3 regions of the Streptomyces sp. NPDC088553 genome follow, and region 2 is predicted to be linked to each of the others. Evidence: riboswitches for the same ligand, from Rfam matches in the RefSeq annotation. Region 2 holds a riboswitch; each other region holds the start of a gene.
The links. A riboswitch is a leader RNA that binds a small molecule or an ion and turns the genes downstream of it on or off. The one in region 2 is predicted to bind thiamine pyrophosphate.

Region 1 (3,268 bases), on a different contig from region 2:
GCAGGACCCCCGTGGCGAGCACCTCGGCCATGACGTCGCCGGTGACGGGGGTGAGCAGGACCCCGTTGCGGTAGTGGCCGGTGGCCAGGTGCAGCCCGGGCAGGGAGGTGGGGCCGAGCAGCGGCGCGTTGTCGGGCGACGCGGGGCGCAGGCCCGCAAGCGTCTCGGTCAGCGGCAGCTCCGTCAGCCCCGGGACGAGCTCGTGGGCGTCGCGCAGCAGCTCGTACACCCCGCCCGCCGTCACCGTGGTGTCCCAGCCGAGTTCCTCACTGGTGGCGCCGACGACGAGTTCGCCGTTCTCGCGGGGCACCAGGTAGACGTGGCTGCCGCGGACGACGGCCCGGACCGTCCGGGAGAGGAAGGGGGCGTACGGGGCCGGTACGCGCAGCCGCAGCACCTGGCCCTTCACGGGGCGCACCGGCGGAAGCACCTCGTCCGGCACGCCCGCGAGGCGGCCGCTCAGGCTGCCCGCGGCGAGGACGACCTGGTCGGCCGTCAGTTCCCCGCCCCCGGCGAGCACGACACCGCGCGCCCGGTCCCGTACCACCGTCAGGCTCTGCGCGAGGTCGCGGTGGAAGACCACCCCGGCCCGTTCGCAGGCGACGAGGAGCGCGGCGGCGAGCCGGCGGGGATCGACCTGGTGGTCGCCGTCCACCCGGAGCCCGCCGCGGACTCCCGGGGCCAGCATCGGTTCGAGGCGGCGGCACTCGCGGCCGCTGAGCCACTCCGAGGTGAGCCCGCAGCGGGTCTGCAGGGCGTGCAGTTCGCGCAGGTGGGCCCGGTCGTCGGCGTCGAGGGCGACGGCGAGGGTGCCGCAGGCGCGGTAGCCGACGTCGTGGCCGGTGGCCTCCAGAAGCTCGGCGACGAACGCGGGATAGCGGGCGGCGGAGGCGAGGTTGAGCCCGAGGAGGGTCTCCTCGCCGTAGTGGAGTTCGGTGACGGCGGCGAGCATCCCGGCCGCGACGTGGGCGGCGCCGCCGCCCGGGGCCGGGTCGATCACGGCGGTGCGCAGGCCGCGTCGCGCGGCCCGCCAGGCCGTGACCAGGCCGATGATGCCACCCCCGACGACGAGGACGTCGGCGCCACGGGCCCCGGCCCGGCGGACGCCGAGCGGACCGGCGTCGGACGGATCCGTGTCGGGCCGATCCGCGTCGGACCCACCTGTATCGGGTTGACCCGCGTGGGACGGATCCACGTCGGACCCACCCGCGTCGGGCCGACTCGCGTCGGCCGCAGGGGCACCCGGCGCGTTCGCGTCGGACCCACCCTCGTCCGGCAGATCCGCCCCGGACGCGTGGTCCTCGGACACCTGGACTTCGGAAGAACGCATGGGCGTCCAGCCCCTCCCTTCGCCGGCATGACCCGGATCAGGTTCGTACGGTCGGAGGCCGTCCCAGCCTCCCTCTCAGCCCGGTGCGTCCGGGCTCCCGCGAGTGCTTTACGCCCGACACACTAGCTTCCGCCCCCGGGGGGCCGCAGACCCCTCCCTTCCTGACGGTCCGTCAGATGCGTAAGGTGGTCGGGTGAGCGAGCAGAAGCAGGCACAGCAGCACGTCGTGATCGTCGGCGCCGGCATGGCGGGCGTCCAGACCGCCGTCGCCCTGCGCGAACAGGGTTTCACCGGCCCCGTGACCCTCATCGGGGCAGAGCCCCACCAGCCCTACGACCGGCCCCCGCTCTCCAAGGCCGTCCTCCTCGGCAAGGCCGAGGGCTCCGCCTTCGACGTCGACTTCGAGGAGCTCGGCGTCGAGCTCCGCCTCGGCCTCGACGTCACCGGACTGCGCGCCGCCGACCACGAGATCGACACCGAGGCCGGGCCCGTCGCGTACGACGTCCTGGTCGTCGCCACCGGCGCCCAGCCGATCACCCTGCCCGGCACCGAGGGCGTCCCCGGGGTCCATCTGCTGCGGACCCTCGACGACGCCGTCCGCCTCGGGCCCGTCCTGGAGCGCAGGCACAGCGTCGTGGTCGTCGGCGCCGGCTGGATCGGCGCGGAGTTCGCCACCGCCGCCCGCGAGGCCGGCTGCGCCGTCACCGTCGTCGAGGCCGCCGACCGCCCCCTCGCCGGAGCCCTGCCCACCGAGGTCACCACCCCCATGGCCGAGTGGTACGGCGAGAACGGCGCCGAACTCCTCACCCACGCGCGCGTCCGCACCGTCGAGCCCGGCACGCCGGGCAGGGTCGTCCTCGACGACGGCCGCGAGCTGCCCGCCGACGCCGTCGTCGTCGGCATCGGCGCCCGCCCCGCCACCGGATGGCTCACCGGCTCCGGGGTCGCCCTCGACCCGAGCGGCGCCGTCACCGCCGACGAGTGGCTGCGCACCAGCCTGCCCGACGTGTACGCCGTCGGGGACTGCGCCTCCTTCCCCTCCGCCCGCTACGGGCGCCGCCTCCTCGTCCACCACTGGGACAACGCGCTCCAGGGCCCCCGCACGGTCGCCGCGACGATCGCCGGGGCCGGTACGGGGACGGACCCCGGGCCGTACGACCCCGTCCCGTACTTCTGGTCCGAGCAGTTCGGCCGCTTCGTCCAGTACGCCGGGCACCACGCGGACGCCGACGAGCTGCTCCGGCGCGGCGACCCGGCGGACAAGACCTGGTCCGTGCTGTGGCTGCGCGCCGGGGTCCCGGTGGCCCTGCTCGCGGTCGGCCGCCCCCGCGACCTGGCCCAGGGCCGCAAGCTCATCGAGACGGCCACCGCCGTCGACCCCACGCGCGCGGCGGACCCCTCCGTCCCCCTGAAGGCGGCAGTCGTCTAGGGCCCGACTACCGACTGTCAGTCCGGGATGGCAGGCTTGTCCTGTGACCGAGATTGACGTAAAGATCGATGCGCTCGTCCCCGCCTGGCTCTATGTGCCCGACATCGCGGAGATGCTCGATGTCGAGGTGACGCGCGTGCGGCAGCTGATCAAGGACGGTCAGCTCATCGCCGTGCGCCGTGGAGAGAACAACGCCCTGCAGATCCCCGCCGCCTTCATCCAGGGCGACAAGATCGTCAAGGGGCTCGTCGGGCTCCTGACCGTGCTGCGGGACGACGGCTTCACCGACGAGGAGATGCTGGAGTGGCTCTTCACTCCGGACGAGAGCCTGCCGGGCACGCCCGCGCAGGCGCTCAACGAGAACCGCGGCACGGAGGTGAAGCGCCGCGCCCAGGCGCTCGCCATCTGACGCGCCACCGAACGACACCATGAGCGGGCGTCGCGGCGACCGGCCCCACGGCCGGGCCGCCGCGGCCCCGCGCCGCACCGCCGGGGTACCGCCCCGCGAC
Region 2 (3,268 bases):
GACGCACCTGTGACCTGGGCGTTCGGCAGGGAGCTGCTGCTCGACGGGATCAACCGGCCGAGCGGGGACGGCGATGTGCACATTGCCCCGACGGAGCCCGAGGGCCTCTCGGACGTCTCCATCCGGCTCCAGGTCGGCGGCGATCGAGCCCTGTTCCGGGCGAGCGCACCGCCGTTGGTCGCGTTCCTCGACCGTACCGACAAACTGGTGCCACTCGGCCAGGAACGGACACTCGGTGACTTCGAGGACAATCTGGAGGCCGCCCTGGGCCGGATTCTGGCCGAGGAGAACGCGGGTCCGGCCGCCTGAGTCGGCGGCCCGTCCCCCTGTACCGGGCCCGGTCGGTCCTCACGTACCGTCTCGGCGCGCGTCGACCGGTGCACCTCACTTCGCGCGGCGGCGCCGTCCGCCCCGTACCGCCGCGGGCTTTGGGACGTCCGTGCCCGGCCGTCCCCCGGCGTCCGTGCGGTCGGCGGAGACCACCAGCGCCGCGAGCGCCGTGGTCAGCGGCACGGCGGCGACCAGACCGATCGATCCGACGAGCGTCCGGACGATCTCCTCGGCGACCAGCTCGCTGTTGGCCACCGTCCCCATGCTGCTCTGCGCGATGGAGAAGAGCAGCAGCAGCGGGAGGGCGGCACCCGCGTAGGCGAGCATCAGAGTGTTCACGACCGAGGCGATGTGGTCGCGGCCGATCCGGATACCGGCCCGGTAGAGCGCGCGCGGCCCCATGCCCGGGTCGGCCTGGTTCAGCTCCCAGACCGCCGACGTCTGGGTCACCGTGACGTCGTCGAGCACACCGAGCGAGCCGATGATCACCCCGGCCAGGAGCAGACCGGACATGTCGATGTCCGGGTACAGGCCGTGGATCAGACCGGTGTTGTCGTCGGTGTTGCCACTCAGCGAGGCCCAGCCGATGAACACCGAGCCGAGCAGACCGGTCAGCAGCAGGGAGATCAGCGTCCCGAGCACCGCGACCGAGGTGCGGGCCGAGAGCCCGTGGCACATGTAGAGCGCGATCAGCATGATGGCGCTCGATCCGACCACCGCCACGACCAGCGGATTCGACCCGTCCAGGATCGCCGGCAGGATGAAGAACGTCAGGATCAGGAAGCTCACGATCAGCGCGATCAGGGCCATCACGCCCTTCATCCGGCCGACGACCACGACCGCGACCGCGAAGATCGCGGCGAGCACCGCCAGCGGGACCTTCCGGTTCACATCGGTGACCGAGTACTGCAGATCGCGCGGGGCGTCGGGGGCGTACGCCACGACCACGCCCTGACCCTCGTGCAGTTGGCGCGGTGCGTCCGGCTGCACGATCTCGGTGAACGTCCGCCCCTTCTCCGGACCGCTGGTGACCTCGATCGTCGCCTTCTCGCACTCCCCCTGCTGCGCGTTGACGGCTTCGCGGCCCTGCGGGGTCGAGGTGTCACCGGTCGGCGGGACCTGCCCGGCGTTCACGGAGGCACAGTCCACCTGCTGGACGGCGACGACCTTGCCCTGCTCGGTCTGCCGGTCGAAGCCGACGCCGGTGCGCTCGTGCGGCGGGGTGCCACCCGGCCACAGAACCACGAGCCCGACCACGACCGCCGTGGCGAAGGGGATCAGGATCGCGGCGATGACCCTGCGCAGATGCCGGGAGACCGGGGTGGCGGGCCCATGGCTGTGGCTGTGCCCGTGGGATCCGTGTGCCGGACCGTGCCCGTGCGATCCCTGCGATCCGTGCGATGCCTGCGATCCTTGTGCCGGACCGTGCCCGTGAGAGCCGTGTGGCTGAGCATGTTGGTGAGGGCTGTGATCGTGGTCGTGGCCGTGCGGCTCGGGAGTCTGTCGGGGGGAAGTCACCGACCGATCATCGCAAGAACGGCGGGGGCCCACTGTTCAGCACGCCAGGGATGACGCTAGCGTGGTGGCACCTTTGCACACGCGGGAGCTCGGAGCACCGGGCTGAGAGGGCGCTGATCACCGTACGCGCGTACTGATGTACGTACGGGAGGAGGCTGCGCCGACCGCCGAACCTGTTACCGGGTAATGCCGGCGTAGGGAGATCGGTCTCATGACCATTCAGGATGCACGCACGCCTGCCTCCGAGCAGGACGACACCTCTGCCGACGGCGCCCGCACGCCGGGCTGGCACAAGGGGTACGTCCAGGGCTCGCGCCCCGACCTCAGGGTGCCGGTCCGTCAGGTGCACCTCACCAACGGCAAGGACGTCACGCTGTACGACACGTCCGGCCCGTACACCGACCCCACCGTCGACACCGACGTACGGCGGGGCCTTCCGCCGCTGCGCGAGAACTGGATCATCGCGCGCGGCGACACCGAGGAGTACGCGGGCCGCCCGGCCCGCCCCGAGGACGACGGCATCAAGCACACCTCGCCGCGCGGCGGGGGACTGAAGAACCTCGATGCGGTCTTCCCCGGCGGGCCGCGTGTGCCGCGCCGCGGCCGCGACGGCCAGGCCGTGACCCAGCTCGCGTACGCCCGCCGGGGGGAGATCACCCCGGAGATGGAGTACGTGGCGATCCGGGAGAACGTCTCCCCCGAGGTCGTACGGGAGGAGATCGCGGCGGGCCGCGCGGTGCTCCCGGCGAACGTCAACCACCCGGAGATCGAGCCGATGATCATCGGCAAGCGGTTCCTGGTGAAGGTCAACGCCAACATCGGCAACTCCGCCGTCACCTCCTCCATCGAGGAGGAGGTGGAGAAGATGACCTGGGCGACCAAGTGGGGCGCCGACACGGTCATGGACCTGTCCACCGGCCGCAACATCCACACCACCCGCGAGTGGGTCCTGCGCAACTCCCCCGTGCCCATCGGCACCGTGCCGCTCTACCAGGCGCTGGAGAAGGTCGACGGCCGCGCCGAGGACCTGACCTGGGAGATCTACAAGGACACGGTCATCGAGCAGGCCGAGCAGGGCGTGGACTACATGACGGTGCACGCCGGCGTACTCCTGCCGTACGTGCCCCTCACCGCGCGCCGCAAGACCGGCATCGTCTCGCGCGGCGGCTCGATCATGGCGGCGTGGTGTCTCGCGCACCACAAGGAGAACTTCCTCTACACGCACTTCGAGGAGCTCTGCGACATCCTCGCGACGTACGACGTCACGTACTCGCTCGGCGACGGGCTGCGCCCCGGCTCGATCGCGGACGCCAACGACGAGGCGCAGTTCGCTGAGCTGCGCACGCTCGGCGAGCTGAACACGATCGCCAAGCGGCACAACGTGCAGACGATGATCGAGGGCCCCGGGCACGTCCCGATG
Region 3 (3,268 bases), on a different contig from region 2:
GCCGCCTCCTCCTGGCGCGGGTCGAGCTGCGCCCACAGGCCCCCGACGGTTCGTACGACGACGGCGTAGTTGAAGAACACATGGGCGATCAGGATCGCCCAGACCGTGGTGTCGAGCCGTACGCCCCACAGCTCGTCGAGGAGCCCGCCGCGGCCGACGAGCGCCAGGAAGGCCGTGCCGACCATGACGGTCGGCATCACGAAGGGCACGGTGACGACCGCGCGCAGCAGGCCCTTGCCGCGGAACTCGAAGCGCGCGAAGACGTACGCGCCGGGCAGCGCGATCAGCAGGGTGAGACCGGTGGACGCGAGGGCCTGCCAGAGCGTGAACCACAGGACGTCGAGGATCTCCGGCCGGCTCAGCGTCCCGCCGAACCGGCCGAACCGCCACACGCCGTCGACCCGGAGCCCGCGCTCGACGATCGAGACGACGGGCCAGGCGAAGAAGAGCACGAAGAAGGCGACGGGCACGGCCATCAGGCCGAGCCGCGCCGCGCTTCCCCGGCGGTCGGGGACTACTTCAGAACGAGCGACGACCACTGCTGGATCCACGGGTCACGCTTCTCGGCGATCTTCTCCGGCGCCATCGTCTCCGGCTTGTCGACGACCACACCGTGCCGGGTGAACAGCTCGGGCAGGGCCGCGTCCTTCGCCACCGGGTTGACGAACATCTGGAGCGGCATGTCCTCCTGGAACTTCTTGGAGATCAGGAAGTCGATCAGCGCCTTGCCGCCCTCGGGGTTCTTCGCGCCGTTCAGCAGGCCCGCGAACTCGGTCTGCCGGAAGCAGGTGCCGGTGGAGACCCCGGTGGGGGCCACCTTCGGCTGCGGCTCGCCGTAGAGCACCTCGACCGGCGGGCTGGAGGCGTACGACACGACGAGCGGCCGGTCGCCCTTGGCCTGCTTGCCGCCGGCCGAGCCGGAGAACTCCTGGTTGTAGGCGAGCTCCCAGCTGTCGACGGTCTTCACGCCGTTGGCCTTGAGCTTCGTCCAGTAGTCCTGCCAGCCCTCGTCCCCGTACTTCGCGGCCGTACCGAGGAGGAAGCCGAGGCCCGGGGAGGACCGCTCGGGGTTCTCGACGACGAGCAGGTCCTTGTACGCCGGCTTCGCCAGGTCGTCGAAGGTCACCGGCGGCGCCAGCTTCTTGTCGGCGAAGTACTTCTTGTCGTAGTTGACGCAGATGTCACCGGAGTCGACCGGCGTGACCCGCTGCTCCTTGTCGAGCTGGTACGCGGCCGGGACGCGGTCCAGGCCCTTCGCCGCGTAGGGCACGAAGATGCCGTTGTCGAGGGCGCGGGACAGCAGGGTGTTGTCGACGCCGAAGAAGACGTCGCCCTGCGGGGAGCCCTTGGTCAGGATCTCCTTGTTGACGGCCTCGCCGGCGTCGCCGCTCTTCAGCACCTTGACGGTGAAGCCGGTCTGCTTCGTGAAGTCGGCCAGCACCTCCTTGGAGGCGTTGAACGAGTCGTGGCTCACGAGGGTCACGGTCTTCGGCGCGGGCGCGCCGGACTTGCCGCCGGCCTCGCGGACGTCATCCGTGCCGCAGGCGGCGAGGGTGGTGACGCCCAGCGCCGCGACGAGCGCGGCGGCGGCGGCCTTCTTGATGCTCACCGGAGTGGTGCTCACTGAGATTCCTCCTGGGTATGACCAGGAAGAGACGCGGCCCTGCCCACGACCGGCGGGACCGGACGCGGGCAGGGCGCAACAGCTTGAGTTAACGACCGAACTTCCTACCCAGAATGACCTGGGCAAGGTTCAGAGGGTCTGCGGTCCTACGGTGACCGCACTCTCAGCGCTGTGGCGCTCCCCTGTCGGAATATGGAGATGTGTTCGACCTCAGAGTACAAGGTCAGCGCTCGGCGGCCGCCAGCTGTCCACAGGCACCGTCGATCTCCTGGCCCCGGGTGTCCCGCACCGTCACCGGCACGCCGTGGCGGGCGATGGCCTCCACGAAGGCCTTCTCGTCCTCCGGACGCGAGGCCGTCCACTTCGAACCCGGCGTCGGGTTCAGCGGGATCAGGTTGACGTGCACCCGACGCCCCTTGAGCAGCCGGCCCAGCAGGTCACCGCGCCACGCCTGGTCGTTGATGTCCCGGATGAGCGCGTACTCGATGGAGATCCGGCGGCCGGACTTCTCCGCGTACTCCCAGGCCGCATCGAGGACCTCACGCACCTTCCAGCGCGTGTTGACCGGCACCAGGGTGTCCCGGAGCTCGTCGTCCGGGGCGTGCAGCGAGACCGCGAGCCGGCACTTGAAGCCCTCGTCGGCGAACCGCAGCATCGCGGGCACGAGCCCGACGGTGGAGACGGTGATCCCGCGCTGCGAGAGCCCGAGACCGTCCGGCTCGGGGTCGGTGAGGCGCCGGATGGCACCGACGACCCGCTTGTAGTTCGCGAGCGGCTCGCCCATGCCCATGAACACGATGTTGGAGAGCCGCGCCGGTCCCCCGGGCACCTCCCCGTCCCGCAGCGACCGCATGCCGTCCACGATCTGGTGCACGATCTCGGCGGTCGACAGGTTCCGGTCGAGCCCGGCCTGCCCCGTCGCACAGAACGGGCAGTTCATCCCGCAGCCGGCCTGCGAGGAGATGCACATCGTCACCCGGTCCGGGTAGCGCATGAGCACCGACTCGACGAGCGTGCCGTCGTGCAGCCGCCACAGGGTCTTGCGGGTGGTGTCGTCGTCGCACGAGATGTGCCGCACCACGGACATCAGATCGGGCAGCAGCTCCCCGGCCAGCTTCTCCCGCGAGGCGGCCGGAATGTCCGTCCACTCCGCGGGATCGTGCGCGTACCGCGCGAAGTAGTGGGTGGACAGCTGCTTGGCGCGGAACGGCTTCTCGCCGATCGCGGCGACGGCCTCCTTCCGCTCGGCGGGCGTGAGGTCGGCCAGGTGCCGCGGCGGCTTCTTGGCTCCGCGGGGGGCGACGAAAGTGAGTTCTCCGGGCTTGGGCATGGTGGTACCAGTGTCGCAGACGCGCGCGCGTGGCCCGGTTCGCCGGCTCAGGGTGCCGGGGCCCGGGGCTGGGTCCGGGGGATGCGGTGGGTGAAGAAGAGCGCCACGACGGACGCGCCGGCCAGGATCGCGAGGGCCGCCTTCAGGCCGTCCAGGCGGGCGGCGGCGTTCGCCTCCAGGGCGGCCTCGGTGACCTCCTCGCTGGTGCCCGCCTCGTCGAGGGCGGTCGTCAGCTGGGCGTCCGAGAGGAACGGGACACCGCTCTGCAGCTCGACGGCGGCCTGGCTCTTCACCTCGGCCGGGATGGCCTCGTT

Region 1: it holds a riboswitch for thiamine pyrophosphate, as region 2 does, so the genes downstream of both, thiO (glycine oxidase ThiO) here and thiC (phosphomethylpyrimidine synthase ThiC) in region 2, are expected to answer to the same signal.
Region 3: it holds a riboswitch for thiamine pyrophosphate, as region 2 does, so the genes downstream of both, ACIP8Z_RS31430 (thiamine ABC transporter substrate binding subunit) here and thiC (phosphomethylpyrimidine synthase ThiC) in region 2, are expected to answer to the same signal.

Annotation. Positions count from the first base shown of each region.
Region 1 covers NZ_JBIVMG010000010.1:130,332-133,599, reverse strand. The annotation lists gene thiO (glycine oxidase ThiO) at 1-1,330, opposite strand, end outside; TPP riboswitch at 1,328-1,441, opposite strand; gene ACIP8Z_RS30340 (NAD(P)/FAD-dependent oxidoreductase) at 1,524-2,759, shown strand; gene ACIP8Z_RS30335 (Rv2175c family DNA-binding protein) at 2,803-3,168, shown strand.
Region 2 covers NZ_JBIVMG010000006.1:197,587-200,854, reverse strand. The annotation lists gene ACIP8Z_RS21485 (SsgA family sporulation/cell division regulator) at 1-309, shown strand, start outside; gene ACIP8Z_RS21480 (YibE/F family protein) at 385-1,848, opposite strand; TPP riboswitch at 1,920-2,066, shown strand; gene thiC (phosphomethylpyrimidine synthase ThiC) at 2,060-3,268, shown strand, end outside.
Region 3 covers NZ_JBIVMG010000011.1:98,624-101,891, forward strand. The annotation lists gene ACIP8Z_RS31425 (ABC transporter permease) at 1-476, opposite strand, end outside; gene ACIP8Z_RS31430 (thiamine ABC transporter substrate binding subunit) at 515-1,624, opposite strand; TPP riboswitch at 1,708-1,818, opposite strand; gene rlmN (23S rRNA (adenine(2503)-C(2))-methyltransferase RlmN) at 1,848-2,954, opposite strand; gene ACIP8Z_RS31440 (MFS transporter) at 3,002-3,268, opposite strand, start outside.